Regions from separate parts of the Streptomyces sp. NPDC052225 genome, predicted to be linked through region 3. Evidence: riboswitches for the same ligand, from Rfam matches in the RefSeq annotation. Region 3 holds a riboswitch; each other region holds the start of a gene.

Region 1 (4,573 bases), on a different contig from region 3:
CGAAGGCGACCGCGGAGACCGCCACCGGGCGCGGCCGGCCGCCCGCGCCCTCGTCGAGCGAGACGAGACGGCCGAGCTTGTGCCCGGTCAGCTCGGCGTACTGCACGGCCTTCGCGTGGGCGTCGGCGTGCGCGGCCTTGCGGGCCTCGGCGCGCAGGGCGCTCGGGTCGGCGACGTCGAAGGTGACACCGTGGAGGCGGATCGCGTCGCCGGACGCGTCGGACATCGCCTGGATGACGGCGCCGGTGCGCTTCAGGTCGCGGATTTTCACGGAGAACGCCTGGGACGCCTGGTAACCCGTGAGCTTCGGGGCGGAGCCGGGCTCGGGCCCGTCCGCGTACACGGCGGACAGGGCGAGGGCCTCGGTGCGTACGTCGCGGTCGGCGATCCCGGCCTCGCGCACGGCGTCGAGCAGCGCGTCCGCCGCGCGGCTCTGGGCGGCGAGCGCCTCCTTGGCGCTCGCGCCGGACACCTCGACGCCCGCCGTGACGGTGGCCATGTCCGGCGCGGCGGCGGCCCGGCCCTCACCGGTGACCGTCAGGGTCGCGGGCCGGGGCGCCTGCGCGCCGACCGCGGCCGGGGCCTGCGGGGCGGCCGCCGCGGGGAACGCGGGCAGGCCGACGGCGAGCAGGGCCGCGGCGAGCGCGGCGCAGTGGCGGGTACTGACAGGCATGGGATCGGGGTCCTTCCCGGTCGGGCCCGCCCCGGCGGCGGGCAGCCGACATCCCAGCACCCGCGCCGGTCCCGGCAGGACACGCCACTCCGCCCGGTCACCTCACCGGCGCAGCCCCGGACTCAGGACGCGGACTCCAGGTGAGCCTTGATCGCGTGCGGGTCGACGAACCCCTTGGCCTGCACCCGGTCGCCGGACGACTCGCCGCGCAGTCGCCGCCCGATCCACGGCACCAGGAACTCGCGGGCCCAGTGGATGTCGTCGCGCCGCACCTCGAACGTGCCGCGCGGCGGAAGCAGCGGCCAGGGCTGCTCCGGGTCGGCGGGGACCTCGATGCCGAGCGCCTGCGCGGCGCGCAGCGCGACCCGGGTGTGCCCTTCGGCCGACAGGTGCAGCCGGTCCTCGTCCCAGGCCCTGCGGTCGTGGAGCGACTTGAGGGACCACAGGTCGAGCATCGCGCAGCCGTGCCGGTCGGCGATGGCCCGTACGTGCATGTTGTACGTGGCGATCTTGCCGCGCAGGTGCTTGAGCACGGCGACGTCGCGGGTGTCGAAGCCGGTGGCGACCATGACGGTCCCCGCGGCCTCGGAGAGCCGCACCACGGCCTTCTCGAAGCGCTCGGCCACGTCGTCCGGGTCGGTGCCGGGGCGGATGATGTCGTTGCCGCCCGCGACGAGGGTCACCAGGTCCGGGGCGAGCTCGACGGCTCGCGGGAGCTGGTCCTCGACGATCTGGTCGATGAGCTTGCCGCGGACCGCGAGGTTCGCGTACTGGAACGTGTCCTCGGGGACGCGGTCGTCCAGGAGGACGGCGAGCCGGTCCGCCCATCCGACGAAGTTCCCGTCGGGCCCGGGGTCCCCGACGCCTTCGGTGAAGCTGTCCCCCACCGCCGCGTAGGACCGAATCGTGCCGCCGCTGAATGATCTCGATTCGTTTGCCACGACCACACATCTTTCACCCTGGGATGTGACCTACGCGACCGTAGCCAGGGGTTGACGGGTGGTGAGATAGCCCACTCGGCCCCCGGGGAATATCCCGGGGGGCCGAGTGGATCGCGCGCGCCGGGTCCTGTCAGACGCTCACACCGTGCTGGCGCAGGTACGCCAGGGGGTCGATGTCGGAGCCGTAGTTCGGGGACGTACGGATCTCGAAGTGCAGGTGCGGCCCGGTGACGTTGCCGGTCGCGCCCGACAGGCCGATCTGCTGCCCGGCGGTGACGGCCTGGCCGGCCGAGACGCCCACCGACGACATGTGGGCGTACTGCGAGTACTTGCCGTCGGCGTGCTGGATGACGACCTCGTTGCCGTAGCTGCCGTCCCAGCCGGCCGAGACGACGGTGCCGGCGGCGATCGCCTTGAGCGAGGTGCCGGTGGCAACGGTGAAGTCGGTCCCGGTGTGGTAGCCGCTGGACCACATGGAGCCGTTCTGGTGGTACGGGGTACCGATGGACGCGGCGACGGGCTTCACGTAGGAGGTGGTGGTGGAGGCGCTCGCCTGCGTCGCCGTGGTGGTGGCCTTGGCCGCGCCGCCGAGCGTGAGCTTCGTGCCGGGCTTGATGAGCGCGGCGTCGGAGCCGATCGCGGCCTTGTTGTCCTGGTAGAGCTGCTTCCAGCCGCCGTCGACGCCCTGCGCCTCGGCGATCTTGGAGAGCGTGTCACCGGCCTTCACCGTGTACGTCGTGGCGGTGGCGGCATGGGCGCCGGTCGCGCCGATCAGCGGCAGGGCGAGCGCGGCTCCGCCGGCGGAGACGACGGCGGCGGCGCGGGTGACGCGCTGGGACTTCGGACGGCGGTGCTTTCCCTTTGCGGGCATGGCGAAATCTCTCTCCGTCGCCTACGAGGTGAGCTGTCGGGTTCGGACGGGAGATGTCCGGCCGCGCCCGTCGTACGGACGCGACTTCACCCCGAGCCGCATGGGGAATTCCCTCGGCGGCGTACTGCCTGTGGGTCCCCCGCTCCTGCCGTCACGGGTAGTCGTTCGGAATCCGGGCGGTGGCAGGACTAGGCGTTCCGACCGGAGTTGGTGGTGACCGTAAAGGAATGAGAAAGGCGGCGACAAGCGCCGAATTCACGTACGCCAGCCCTTTCTTGATCGACTGGGAGTTCCCGGTGTCACCCTGCGTCGACCCTTCCGCTTTACCAACGCCTTACCCCTAGCAAATTCCGCGCGCCGCAATCCGGACGACCGCCACGGAACGTCACGGCTATGAGCCTGCTCACGCAGACCTGCGCAACACCCGTGCTACCAGGGACAGTTACCAAGGAAAGCCTCAAATCGGACAGATGGTTGCCCCGGGAAGCCATGTCGTATCGTCAGGAGCGCGATCCGCCGGCGAGCAACGCCGGTGCCCCGACCGGGAGGAGCCCCCGTGACGCAGCACGTCCCGTCCACCGAGCCCGAGCTGGCCGGAGTACGCAACTTCCGGGACGTCGGCGGCCTCCCGACCGTGGACGGCCGGCGCGTGCGCCAGGGCGTGCTCTACCGCAGCGGACACCTCGCCCACGCCACCGCCGAGGACGCGGTGTTCCTCGCGGGCCTCGGGCTGCACACGGTCTTCGACTTCCGCAACGCGGCGGACCAGCGCCTTGAGGGCGCCGACGTCGAGTTGCCGGGCGTGCGCAATGTGAACCTGCCGCTGTCCGACCCGGCCGACGGCGCCGAGTTCTGGCAGATGGTCCGCGACGGCGACATAGAGCAGCTGCGGGCGCTCCTGTCCGAGGGCCGCGCCGCGAACCGCATGATCACGTCCTACCGCTCGATCATCACGCAGCGCACCGGCGAGCACAGCCGGGTGCTGCACGCGCTCGCCGAGGACAGCGTCCCCGCCCTGATGCACTGCGCCGCGGGCAAGGACCGCGCGGGCCTGTCGATCGCCGTGACACTGCTCGCGGTCGGCGTGGAGCGCGACGCCATCGAGGCGGACTACCTGGAGTCGAACGCGAAGCACCGCCGCTACAAGGTGCGCCGCAGCGGCACGTCCGCGGACGCGTACTCCCCCGAGGTCATGGAGCTGCTCAGCCCGCTCTTCGACGCGCGCGCCGAGTACCTGAACGCGGCCTTCGAGACGCTCGAGGAGACCTGGGGCAGCACGGACCGCTACCTGGAAGAGGGCCTGAAGCTCACCGCGGCCGACCGCGAGCGGCTGCGCGAGCGCCTGCTGGACTGACGGTCCAGGCCGCCTACTGGCCGCCGCCCAGCGTGAACAGCAGATAGATGAAGGCGGCCAGGGCGTGCCCGGCGAAGACGTACACGAGGACCCGCACCCAGATGCCGCGCGGCAGCTTGTCCTCGATGTCACGGCCCGCGGGCCGCTCGGTGTCACTCATGTCAGACCTCCCGGATCGGACCGGCCGCGGGGCCGAGGCACAGCGCGGCGGTCGGGCTCTGCAACAGGGTGTGGACGAAGAGGAGCTCGGCCCCGCCCTGGTCCGCCGCGGCGAGCCGGTGCGGGGTGAGCGAGTCGAAGTGGGCGCTGTCACCCGGGCCGAGCCGGTGGGTCGTGTCCCCGAGCCGCAGCCGCAGCCGCCCTTCGAGGACGTAGAGCCACTCCTCGCCGGGGTGGACGCGCACGATGTCGCCCTGGCTGCCGTACGGGATGTGGACCCGCAGCGCCTGCATGCCGCGGCCGGGGGCGCCGGCCTGCCGGTACACCCAGCCGCCGGCCTCGGTGGGCTCCATGGCCCCGGCCCGGACGACGGCGTCACGGTCGGCGGGGGTCTCGCCGAGCAGTTCGGAGACCGTCGTACCGTAGGTACGGGCGAGAGCGAGCAGCATCGGCAGCGACGGCTGGCGCTGTCCGGTCTCCAGGCGTGAGAGGTGGGCCGGCGACAGGCCGGCCGCGCGGGCCGCGTGCTCCAGCGTGAGGGAGGCGCGGCGGCGCAGGGCGCGCAGCTGGGGCGC
Region 2 (4,573 bases), on a different contig from region 3:
CTCGGCTCGTCCATCCACCCCGCGAACGTCGACCACGCCGCCTTCGACGAGGTGCACTGGGTCGGCCCGGCCGAAGCGGTGCGCAGCGCACGGGAGCTGGCGGGGCGGCAGTTCGCGACCGGCGGCTGGAGCGTGGGCGCGGTGGCGCTCGTCGCCGGGTGGCTGGCGCGGACCCGGCCGGCCGGGACACGGATCGTGGCCGTCTTCCCCGACGGGCCGCAGCGCTACTTCGACACCGTCTTCAACGACGAGTACTGCGCGCGACACGGGCTCCTGGACGCGCCGGTGCCGGACGCGCCGCGGGAGGTCGCGGGCCCTGAGCCGGGGATCACCGCGTGGTCGTACGCGGTGCGCTGCCGCACGGCGGGGGTGCGCTGATGGCCGCCGCGGGTACGCACGTCCTCGTCCGCACACGGAAGTTCGACCCGGCCGTACGGCTGCTCTTCGTCAACCAGTTCTCCATCAACCTCGGCTTCTACATGCTGATGCCGTACCTCGCGGCACACCTGTCGGGCCGGCTCTCCCTCGCGGCCTGGGCCGTCGGGCTCGTGCTCGGCGTACGGAACCTGTCGCAGCAGGGGATGTTCCTGGTCGGCGGTGCGCTCGCGGACCGGCTCGGGTTCAAGCCGATGATCGTCGCCGGGTGCGCGCTGCGGACGCTCGGCTTCGGCGCGCTCGCCTTCGCGGACACGCTGCCGGTCCTCATCGGGGCGTCCGTCGCGACCGGGCTCGCGGGCGCGCTGTTCAATCCGGCGGTACGGGCGTACGTCGCCGGGGAGGCCGGAGAGGAACGCCGCGTGGAGGCGTTCGCCCTGTTCAACGTCTACTACCAGGCGGGGATCCTGCTCGGGCCGCTCGTCGGGCTCGCCCTGACCGGCGTCGACTTCCGGCTGACGTGCGCGGTGTCGGCCGCCCTGTTCGCGGTGCTGTCCGTGGTGCAGACGGTGCGGCTGCCCGCGCGCCACCGCACGGCGGTGCCCGAGGCGGACGGCGACGGCAAGGGGCAGTGGGCGACCGTCCTCGGCAACCGCGCCTTCTGGCTGTTCTCACTGGCGATGACATCCTCGTACGTCCTGTCCTTCCAGATCTATCTCGCGCTGCCGCTCACCGTGGAACGCCTGGTCGGCGGCGGTACGGCCGGGCAGGTCGCGACCAGCGCGCTGTTCGTGGCGTCGGGGCTCGTGGCGCTCGCCGGGCAGTTGCGGATCACCGACTGGTGCCGGCGGACCTGGAGCCGCGAACAGTGCCTGGTCGCCGGGCTCGGGCTGATGGGCGCGGCGTTCCTGGTGCCGGCGGCGGGCGGCACCGGGTGGGTCGGCGTGGCCGGGCTCCTGCTCTGCGCGGCGGGCCTCGCCGCGGCGACGGCGGTGCTCTACCCGTTCGAGATGGACACGGTCGTCTCCCTGGCCCGGGGCCGCTGGGTCGCCACGCATTACGGGCTCTACAACACGGTGTGCGGGGTGGGGATCACGGTGGGGAATCTGGGGGTGGGGGCGCTGATGGGGTCGGGGGCGGTGTGGTGGGTGCTTGCGGGGGTGGGCGGCCTGGGGGCCGTGACCCTGCGCCGTCTCGCCCGGGTCACGGGGCTCCGCCCCGGGCCCCGCTCCTCAATCGCCGGAGGGGCTTGAAGAGAAAGGGGGGTAACCCATACGGCCCACCCTGCTAGCCCCCGCCCCGCACCCCGGGAAACCTTGGTGAGACGCCCGGAGAGCGGGCGCGGAGCCGGTAGGAGACGTGGTGGGGCAGCGCGGAGGAGGCAGGCACAGATACGCGTCGGACACCGGCGCCACCCGTGCCTTCCTGCGACTGCTCCCCGTCCTGCTCATCGTCTGCGGCGCGGCCTACGAGTACTTCACCCCGTCGGGGTTCTCCGGCGCGCCCCTGTTCAGCGCGGCGCCCCTGGTCGCCGCCCCGTTCTTCTCGCTGCGCGGCACACTCGTGGCCGGACTCGTCTCGATCGCCGCGATCGTCGCCGTCCACCTCAGATACACGGGCGAGTTCGGCTCCGACGTCATCACGGAGATCGCCACCGTGGCCACCGTGTGCGCCCTCGCCTGCTTCATCAACCGGATCGTGCGGCGCAGCGACGAACAGCTGGCGTCCGCGCGGCAGATCGCCGAGGCCGCGCAGCTCGCCGTGCTGCCCGTGCCCGCGGGCCGGATCGGCGGGCTCGCCATCGCCGCGCGGTACGAGGCCGCGCAGGCCGGGGCGTTCATCGGCGGGGACCTGTACGCCGTGCAGGACACCCCGCACGGTGTCCGGATCGTCGTCGGTGACGTACGCGGCAAGGGGATGGGTGCGGTCGCCGCCGTCGCCGTGGTGATCGGCGCGTTCCGGGAGGCCGCCGAGCAGGAGGGCAGCCTGGAGGCGGTCGCCCAGCGCCTGGAGCGGGCGCTCGCGCGCGAGGGCACCCGGCGCAGCGGCATCGACGACTTCGAGGGATTCACCACGGCCGTGCTCGCCGAGATCCCGCACGGCGGCGGCTTCGACAGGGTCGTCCGCATCCTCAACCGCGGCCACCCCGAACCCATCGTGCTGCTCGGCGACGGCACCGTACGCGTCATCGGACCCGACGAGGCGGCGCTCCCGCTCGGCATGAGCGAACTCGGCAGCTGGCCCGACCGGGCCACCGAGGCGGGCTTCCCGGCGGGCGCCACTCTGCTGCTCTACACCGACGGGCTCTCCGAGGCGCGCGACGCGGACGGCGTCTTCTACGATCCGGCGGCCCGCCTCGCCGGGCGCATCTTCCCCGGACCCGAGGAACTCCTCGCGGCGCTCTCGGAGGAGGTGCGCGCGCACACCGGGGGCGGCGCGACCGACGACATGGCACTGCTCGCCGTACGACGGCCGTGACTCTCCGCGCTCTCCGCATAACAATTGACACACCGTCAGCTGAAGGGCGTGTTCGCGCGGTCGGCCAAGTCGACCCGTTCCGCCCGGTCTTCGGCCGTTAAGTCCAGGCCAAAGAAGTGAACGATCAGTGGGAACGGCTTGGAATTAGTGTCGGCTGTCTATTAACGTTCGATAACGCAGCGCGGTCGTCCCAGCCGTCACAAGAGATGGCTCCGTGCGCACACGCCTAATCCCGAAAGGGAGCCGGGGAACCACCAACTTGGGGTGAATCGGACGTACTTCACGTCCGTAGGAGACCTTCCTGCTCCGAACCCGTCAGCTAACCCGGTAGGCGAGAAGGAAGGAAAGGAGAGCGCCTTCGTGGCGTCGAACCGTCCTGCCCCCGAGTTCTTGCATGCCTCCACCGACGGTGACTTCGGTGCCGAGAGTGTCGCGCAGGAGAACTGGGAGGAGTGGAACCCCACCGAGGAGTCCGTCCGCCCCGTCCGCGGCAAGCACCGCGTCGCCCGGCAGCGCGGAGGCCTCGCGCGCAGCTCCACGGTCCTCGGCGTCGGCGTGATCGCCGCCGTCGGCGCGGGCGGCATCGCCACCGCGCAGGGCGGCAAGCCCGCGGTCCAGATCTCCATGCCCGACCTGTCGGCCGTCAAGGACTCCCTGCCGGAGGCCAAGTCGCTGCCCGGCGTGGGCGCGCTGATATCCGACGACTCGGACGGAGCCCCCGCCGCCGCGGCCGCCCCGCTCACCACCATGGGCACCGGCAGCGGCCAGACCGACGCAGGCGAGACGCTGCGCGCCCGCATCATGCAGCAGGCCGAGACGCAGCAGGACGCCGCCGACGCCGCCGAGAAGCAGGCCGCCGAAGAGGCAGCCGCGCAGAAGGCCGCCGAGGAAGCCGCCGCGAAGCAGAAGGCCGCCGAGACCAAGGCCGCCGCCGAGAAGAAGGCGGCCGAGGAGGAGGCGCGCAAGAAGGCCGAGGCCGAGCGCCTCGCCAAGCTCGCCAAGAGCTACAAGATCCCGGTCGCCTCGTACACGATCACCGGCACGTTCGGGCAGCCCGGCGCCATGTGGTCGTCCGGCTACCACACGGGCCTGGACTTCGCCGCTCCCACGGGTACCCCGATCTACGCCATCCACTCCGGCACCGTCACCGAGGCCGGCTGGAACACCGCGTACGGCTACCGCACGGTCATCACCCTCGACGACGGCACCGAGCTGTGGTTCTGCCACCAGTCGTCGATGAACGTCACGGTGGGCCAGAAGGTCTCCACCGGCGACGTCATCGGCCGCGTGGGCGCCACCGGCAACGTCACGGGACCGCACCTCCACCTGGAGGTCCACCCCGGCGGGCAGGCCACCGGCATCGACCCGGCCGCCTGGCTGCGCGACAAGGGCCTCACTCCCTGAGAGCCCGCCTTGTGACCCCGGCGGTCCTGGCGGCAACCCCCCGACGTCAGGGCTGCCGGTTTTACCCACCTTTGGCGGGCTGACCTCGCTGTCTACGGAATACCGCATTCTGTACGTCTGTTGAGCCGACACATGACTTCTCTTCGCAAGCTCGGCTCCTCGGACCTCGAGGTCTTCCCGCTCTCCCTCGGCGGCAACGTCTTCGGCTGGACCGCCGACGAGGCCACCTCGTTCGCGGTGCTCGACGCGTACGTCGCCGGGGGCGGCAACTTCATCGACACCGCGGACTCGTACTCGGCCTGGGTCGAGGGCAACG
Region 3 (4,573 bases):
TGGTGGCGTACGAGTCGGACGTGTCCGAGGCGGACCCGGAGGAGTCCGACGAGTCCGTGGAGCCCTGCTCCTTGGCGGCGGCCTCCTCGGCGGCCTTCCGCTTCTCCTCCTCCGCGGCCTTCTGCTGTGCGGCGAGCTCGGCGGCCTTCTTCTCGGCCGCCTCCTGCTTCGCCTTCTCGATGGCCGCGAGGCGCGCCTTCTCCTCGGCCGTCAGCTTGGAGAGCAGTTCCCGCGCGTCGGACAGCTTGGTCTGCACGTCCTGCTTGGTGGTCCTCAGCTCGGTCTGCGACGTGGTGAGGTCCTTGAGGCTGGCCTGCGCCTCGGTGCGCTTCTTCGCCGTGGTGCGCTGCTGGACCTGGTAGTCGTCGACGGCCTTCTTCTGCTCGTCGGTGAGCCGGCTCATCAGCTGGCGCTGCGAGAAATAGTCCTCGGGGTCGTCCGCGAGGAACATCGTCGCCGTGTCGCTGATGCCGCCCGTGCGGTACTGCTCGGCGGCGAACCGGCCCAGCTTCTGGCGCGCCGTGTTCATCTTCTCGGTGCGCTGCGCGATGTCGTCGAGGAGCTTGTCGACCTGCTTCTTCTTGCCCTCGGTCCGTTCCTTGGCCGCGTTGTACTTCTGCGTGGACACCTCGGCCTGCCGGTACAGGGTGTCGACCTTCTTCTGCACCTCTTCGATGCTCGGCTTGTGGGGCTGCGTGGGGGCGGCCTGGGCCGTCTGCGAGAGCAGGGCGACGGAGGTGAGCGCGGCGGTCGTGATGCCGACGGCGGGTGTCGTACGAAGGCCGCCGGATATCCGGGACCGGCTGCGCGGCTTGCGGTGCGACGCCAAGGCAGGCGACTCCTTCCATGGTCCGCCTACCGGGTTAGCTGTCGGGTTCGGGCGGGTGGTGCTCGTCGTGCGGAAGGCTGCCCTACGGTCAACTGCCCGGTGCTGCCGGGCCGTTGGGCCGATTCACCCCAAGGTCGGTGGGTCCCCGGTTCCCTGCCTTGCGGCGTACGGAACTCAGCGGGGGCTGTCCGGTCGCCGCGTTGTTCGCGGGCGGGGGGACGGACTGCCCGCGCAGCACCGTAGCCAACTGGTGTTGCTGCTGTGAAGGTTGATGTTCGATATGCCCGATACATTTTCGTGACCTTGGCTACTCCTCGGGCCCGCGCCCGGCCGTACGTGGTCAATCCGGAGGGATCTGCGCCGAATTGTCCGTAGATTGACCGGAGCCTTCCCCGGAGTTGCGGAGTCCGCCGACTTGTCCGCAGTACGGCCCCGCCACCGCGGGAGCGGGCGAGGGCGGCCCCGAGGGCGACACCTGTATCGGCACCTCGGCGGGCGTCGCGAAGCTCGACCAGGACGGCGGCGGGTGCCGGAGGAAGGCGTCGTTCGTCCCCGGGCTGTCGTCGGGCGCGACGAAGGACGGCGGCTTCGCGACCGGCCTCGACGGCGTCTTTGTCTCGGGCGCCCCGTCGTAGCGGACGTGGCGGGCGACGACCTCGTCGTGGTGTCGCCGGGCGGCAGGGCCAAGCCGTTCACCGTCTTCCCGAACCGCAACGGCCACGTGGCCGTCCCCGCCTCGATCGCCCTCGGCCCCGACGGCAACCTCTACGTCGGCGACCTGAACGGCGAGGCCGCCAGGGCGACCGCCCGCGTCTGGAAGGTCAGCCCCGGCGGCAGGATCCTCGGCTGGACCTCCGGCTTCGGCCCGGTCACCGGCGTCGCGGCCGACGGACACGGCGATCTGTACGTCAGCCGGCTCTTCGCCCGGACCGTCACCAAGGCCGACCGCGCCGGGACCGTCCTGGAGGGCGGAAAGAAGTCGCCCGGCGGCCGGTTCCGGCAGATTCTGTCCTTCTGACCTGCGACTTTCCCGGATTCCGGAGTCTGTCTTCCAGCGGTGTCGCAAAGGCGGCGGCGGGGTGTCAGTGGGGCGGCCTAGACTCGTAGGGCGATGAGCAGCCTCTTTGACGACAACTTCCTGGCCAGCCTCCAGAGCGGCGCGGAGGAGCCCCCGCCGCCGCCCGAGGACACCGATCCCGCAGCAGCTCCGGAGCCGATCCCGGACGACCTGTTCGGCGGGAAGTTCGACGTGCCTCCGGCCCGGGACGCCCACTACCGCGACGGTGCGCCGCGCCCGGTCATCGACCCGGCCGCGCTCCTCGACGGGCTGAACGAGAACCAGAAGGCGGCCGTCGTGCACGGCGGCTCGCCCCTGCTCATCGTCGCGGGCGCGGGCTCCGGCAAGACCCGCGTCCTGACCCACCGGATCGCCTACCTGCTCGCCGAGCGCGGCGTCCACCCCGGCCAGATCCTCGCGATCACGTTCACGAACAAGGCCGCGGGCGAGATGAAGGAGCGCGTCGAGTCCCTCGTCGGGCCGCGGGCCAACGCGATGTGGGTCTCCACCTTCCACAGCGCGTGCGTGCGCATCCTGCGTCGCGAGTCGAAGAAGCTCGGCTTCACGTCGTCCTTCTCGATCTACGACGCCGCCGACAGCAAGCGGCTCATGGCCCTGGTCTGCCGCGACCTGGACCTGGACCCGAAGAAGTTCCCGCCGAAGTCCTTCAGCGCGAAGATCAGCAATTTGAAGAACGAGCTGATCGACGAGGAGGACTTCGCCGCCACCGCCGCCGACGGCTTCGAGAAGACCCTCGCCCAGGCCTACGCGATGTACCAGTCGCGGCTGCGCGAGGCCAACGCCCTCGACTTCGACGACCTGATCATGACGACGGTCAACCTGATGCGCGCGTTCCCGGACGTCGCCGAGCACTACCGCCGCCGCTTCCGCCACGTCATGGTCGACGAGTACCAGGACACGAACCACGCGCAGTACGCGCTGGTGAAGGAGCTGGTCGGCCCGGCCGACTCCGACCCCGCCGAGCTGTGCGTCGTGGGTGACGCCGACCAGTCGATCTACGCCTTCCGCGGCGCCACGATCCGCAACATCCTCGACTTCGAAGAGGACTATCCGGACGCGACGACGATCATGCTGGAGCAGAACTACCGCTCCACGCAGACGATCCTGACCGCGGCCAACGCGGTCATCGAGCGCAACGAATCGCGCCGCCCCAAGAACCTGTGGACGAACGCGGGCGCGGGCGCCCGGATCACCGGCTACGTCGCGGACACCGAGCACGACGAGGCGCAGTTCGTCGCCGAGGAGATCGACCGGCTCACCGACGCGGGCGACGCGAAGGCGGGCGACGTCGCCGTCTTCTACCGGACGAACGCGCAGTCCCGTGTCTTCGAAGAGATCTTCATCCGCGTCGGCCTGCCCTACAAGGTCGTCGGCGGCGTCCGCTTCTACGAGCGCAAGGAGGTCAGGGACGTCCTCGCGTATCTGCGCGTGCTGTCGAACCCCGAGGACTCCGTCCCGCTGCGCCGGATCCTGAACGTGCCGAAGCGCGGCATCGGCGACCGCGCCGAAGCGATGATCGACGCGCTCTCGCAGCGCGAGAAGATCTCCTTCCCGCAGGCGCTGCGCCGCGTCGACGAGGCGTACGGCATGGCGGCCCGCTCCACGAACGCCGTCAAGCGGTTCAACACGCTGATGGAGGACCTCCGTACGATCGTCGAGTCCGGCGCAGGACCGGCCACGGTCCTGGAGGCCGTGCTCGAACGGACCGGATATCTCGCCGAGTTGCAGGCCTCGACCGACCCGCAGGACGAGACCCGGATCGAGAACCTTCAGGAACTCGCCGCCGTGGCCCTGGAGTTCGAGCAGGAGTCCGGCGCGGCCGAGGAGAACCAGGACCAGGAGGACGTGAGCGGCGGAACGCTCTCCGACTTCCTGGAGCGCGTCGCGCTCGTCGCCGACTCCGACCAGATCCCGGACGAGGACGACGACGGCAGCGGCGTCATCACGCTGATGACCCTGCACACCGCGAAGGGCCTGGAGTTCCCGGTCGTCTTCCTGACCGGCATGGAGGACGGCGTCTTCCCGCACATGCGCTCGCTGGGCCAGACCAAGGAGCTGGAGGAGGAGCGGCGGCTCGCGTACGTCGGCATCACGCGTGCGCGCGAGCGGCTCTACCTGACGCGCTCCTCGATGCGCAGCGCCTGGGGCCAGCCCTCGTACAACCCGCCGTCCCGCTTCCTGGAGGAGATCCCGGAAGCGCACCTGGAGTGGAAGCGCAAGGGTGCCGCGGCGCCCGCGCCGTCGACGAAGAGCATCGGCGGTGGCATCGCCGCGTCGCTGTCGTCGTCCCGCTCCCGTACGACGCCCGCCTTCGCGACGCGCCGTACGAACGAGAAGCCGGTGGTGTCCCTCGCCGTCGGCGACCGCGTCACGCACGACCAGTTCGGACTCGGCACGGTCGTGGGTGTGGGCGGCTCGGGCGGGAACGCGGAGGCGACGATCGACTTCGGCGACCCCAAGCCGAAGCGGCTGCTGCTGCGGTACGCGCCGGTCGAGAAGTTGTAGCCCGGGTTGTCGCGGGCTGCGAGGGGGGCTTACGTCGGGTCGAGGCCGTGGCTGCGCAGCCACGGCAGCGGGTCGATCGCCGAGCCGCCGCCCGGCCGTACCTCGAAGTGGAGGTGCGGCCCGGTCGAGTTGCCGGAGTTGCCCGAACGCGCGATGACGTC

What was found. Region 3 has a riboswitch for cyclic di-AMP ahead of AB0L37_RS31690 (NlpC/P60 family protein). Riboswitches for the same ligand answer to the same signal wherever they lie in the genome.
Region 1: linked by a shared signal. The riboswitch ahead of AB0L37_RS21285 (LysM peptidoglycan-binding domain-containing M23 family metallopeptidase) and the one ahead of AB0L37_RS31690 (NlpC/P60 family protein) in region 3 are both predicted to bind cyclic di-AMP.
Region 2: linked by a shared signal. The riboswitch ahead of AB0L37_RS03005 (M23 family metallopeptidase) and the one ahead of AB0L37_RS31690 (NlpC/P60 family protein) in region 3 are both predicted to bind cyclic di-AMP.

What each region holds. Positions count from the first base shown of each region.
Region 1 is NZ_JBFAVD010000014.1:56,567-61,139, reverse strand. Features, by position in the region: gene AB0L37_RS21295 (SIMPL domain-containing protein) at 1-673, opposite strand, end outside; gene AB0L37_RS21290 (SGNH/GDSL hydrolase family protein) at 796-1,614, opposite strand; gene AB0L37_RS21285 (LysM peptidoglycan-binding domain-containing M23 family metallopeptidase) at 1,745-2,485, opposite strand; cyclic di-AMP (ydaO/yuaA leader) riboswitch at 2,489-2,674, opposite strand; gene AB0L37_RS21280 (tyrosine-protein phosphatase) at 3,042-3,839, shown strand; gene AB0L37_RS21275 (DUF6126 family protein) at 3,853-3,999, opposite strand; gene AB0L37_RS21270 (XRE family transcriptional regulator) at 4,001-4,573, opposite strand, start outside.
Region 2 is NZ_JBFAVD010000001.1:599,919-604,491, forward strand. Features, by position in the region: gene AB0L37_RS02990 (PLP-dependent cysteine synthase family protein) at 1-378, shown strand, start outside; gene AB0L37_RS02995 (MFS transporter) at 378-1,628, shown strand; gene AB0L37_RS03000 (PP2C family protein-serine/threonine phosphatase) at 1,738-2,853, shown strand; cyclic di-AMP (ydaO/yuaA leader) riboswitch at 3,067-3,202, shown strand; gene AB0L37_RS03005 (M23 family metallopeptidase) at 3,244-4,257, shown strand; gene AB0L37_RS03010 (aldo/keto reductase) at 4,390-4,573, shown strand, end outside.
Region 3 is NZ_JBFAVD010000028.1:45,902-50,474, reverse strand. Features, by position in the region: gene AB0L37_RS31690 (NlpC/P60 family protein) at 1-829, opposite strand, end outside; cyclic di-AMP (ydaO/yuaA leader) riboswitch at 837-1,019, opposite strand; gene AB0L37_RS31685 (hypothetical protein) at 1,228-1,464, shown strand; gene AB0L37_RS31680 (hypothetical protein) at 1,470-1,847, shown strand; gene pcrA (DNA helicase PcrA) at 1,941-4,412, shown strand; gene AB0L37_RS31670 (peptidoglycan DD-metalloendopeptidase family protein) at 4,442-4,573, opposite strand, start outside.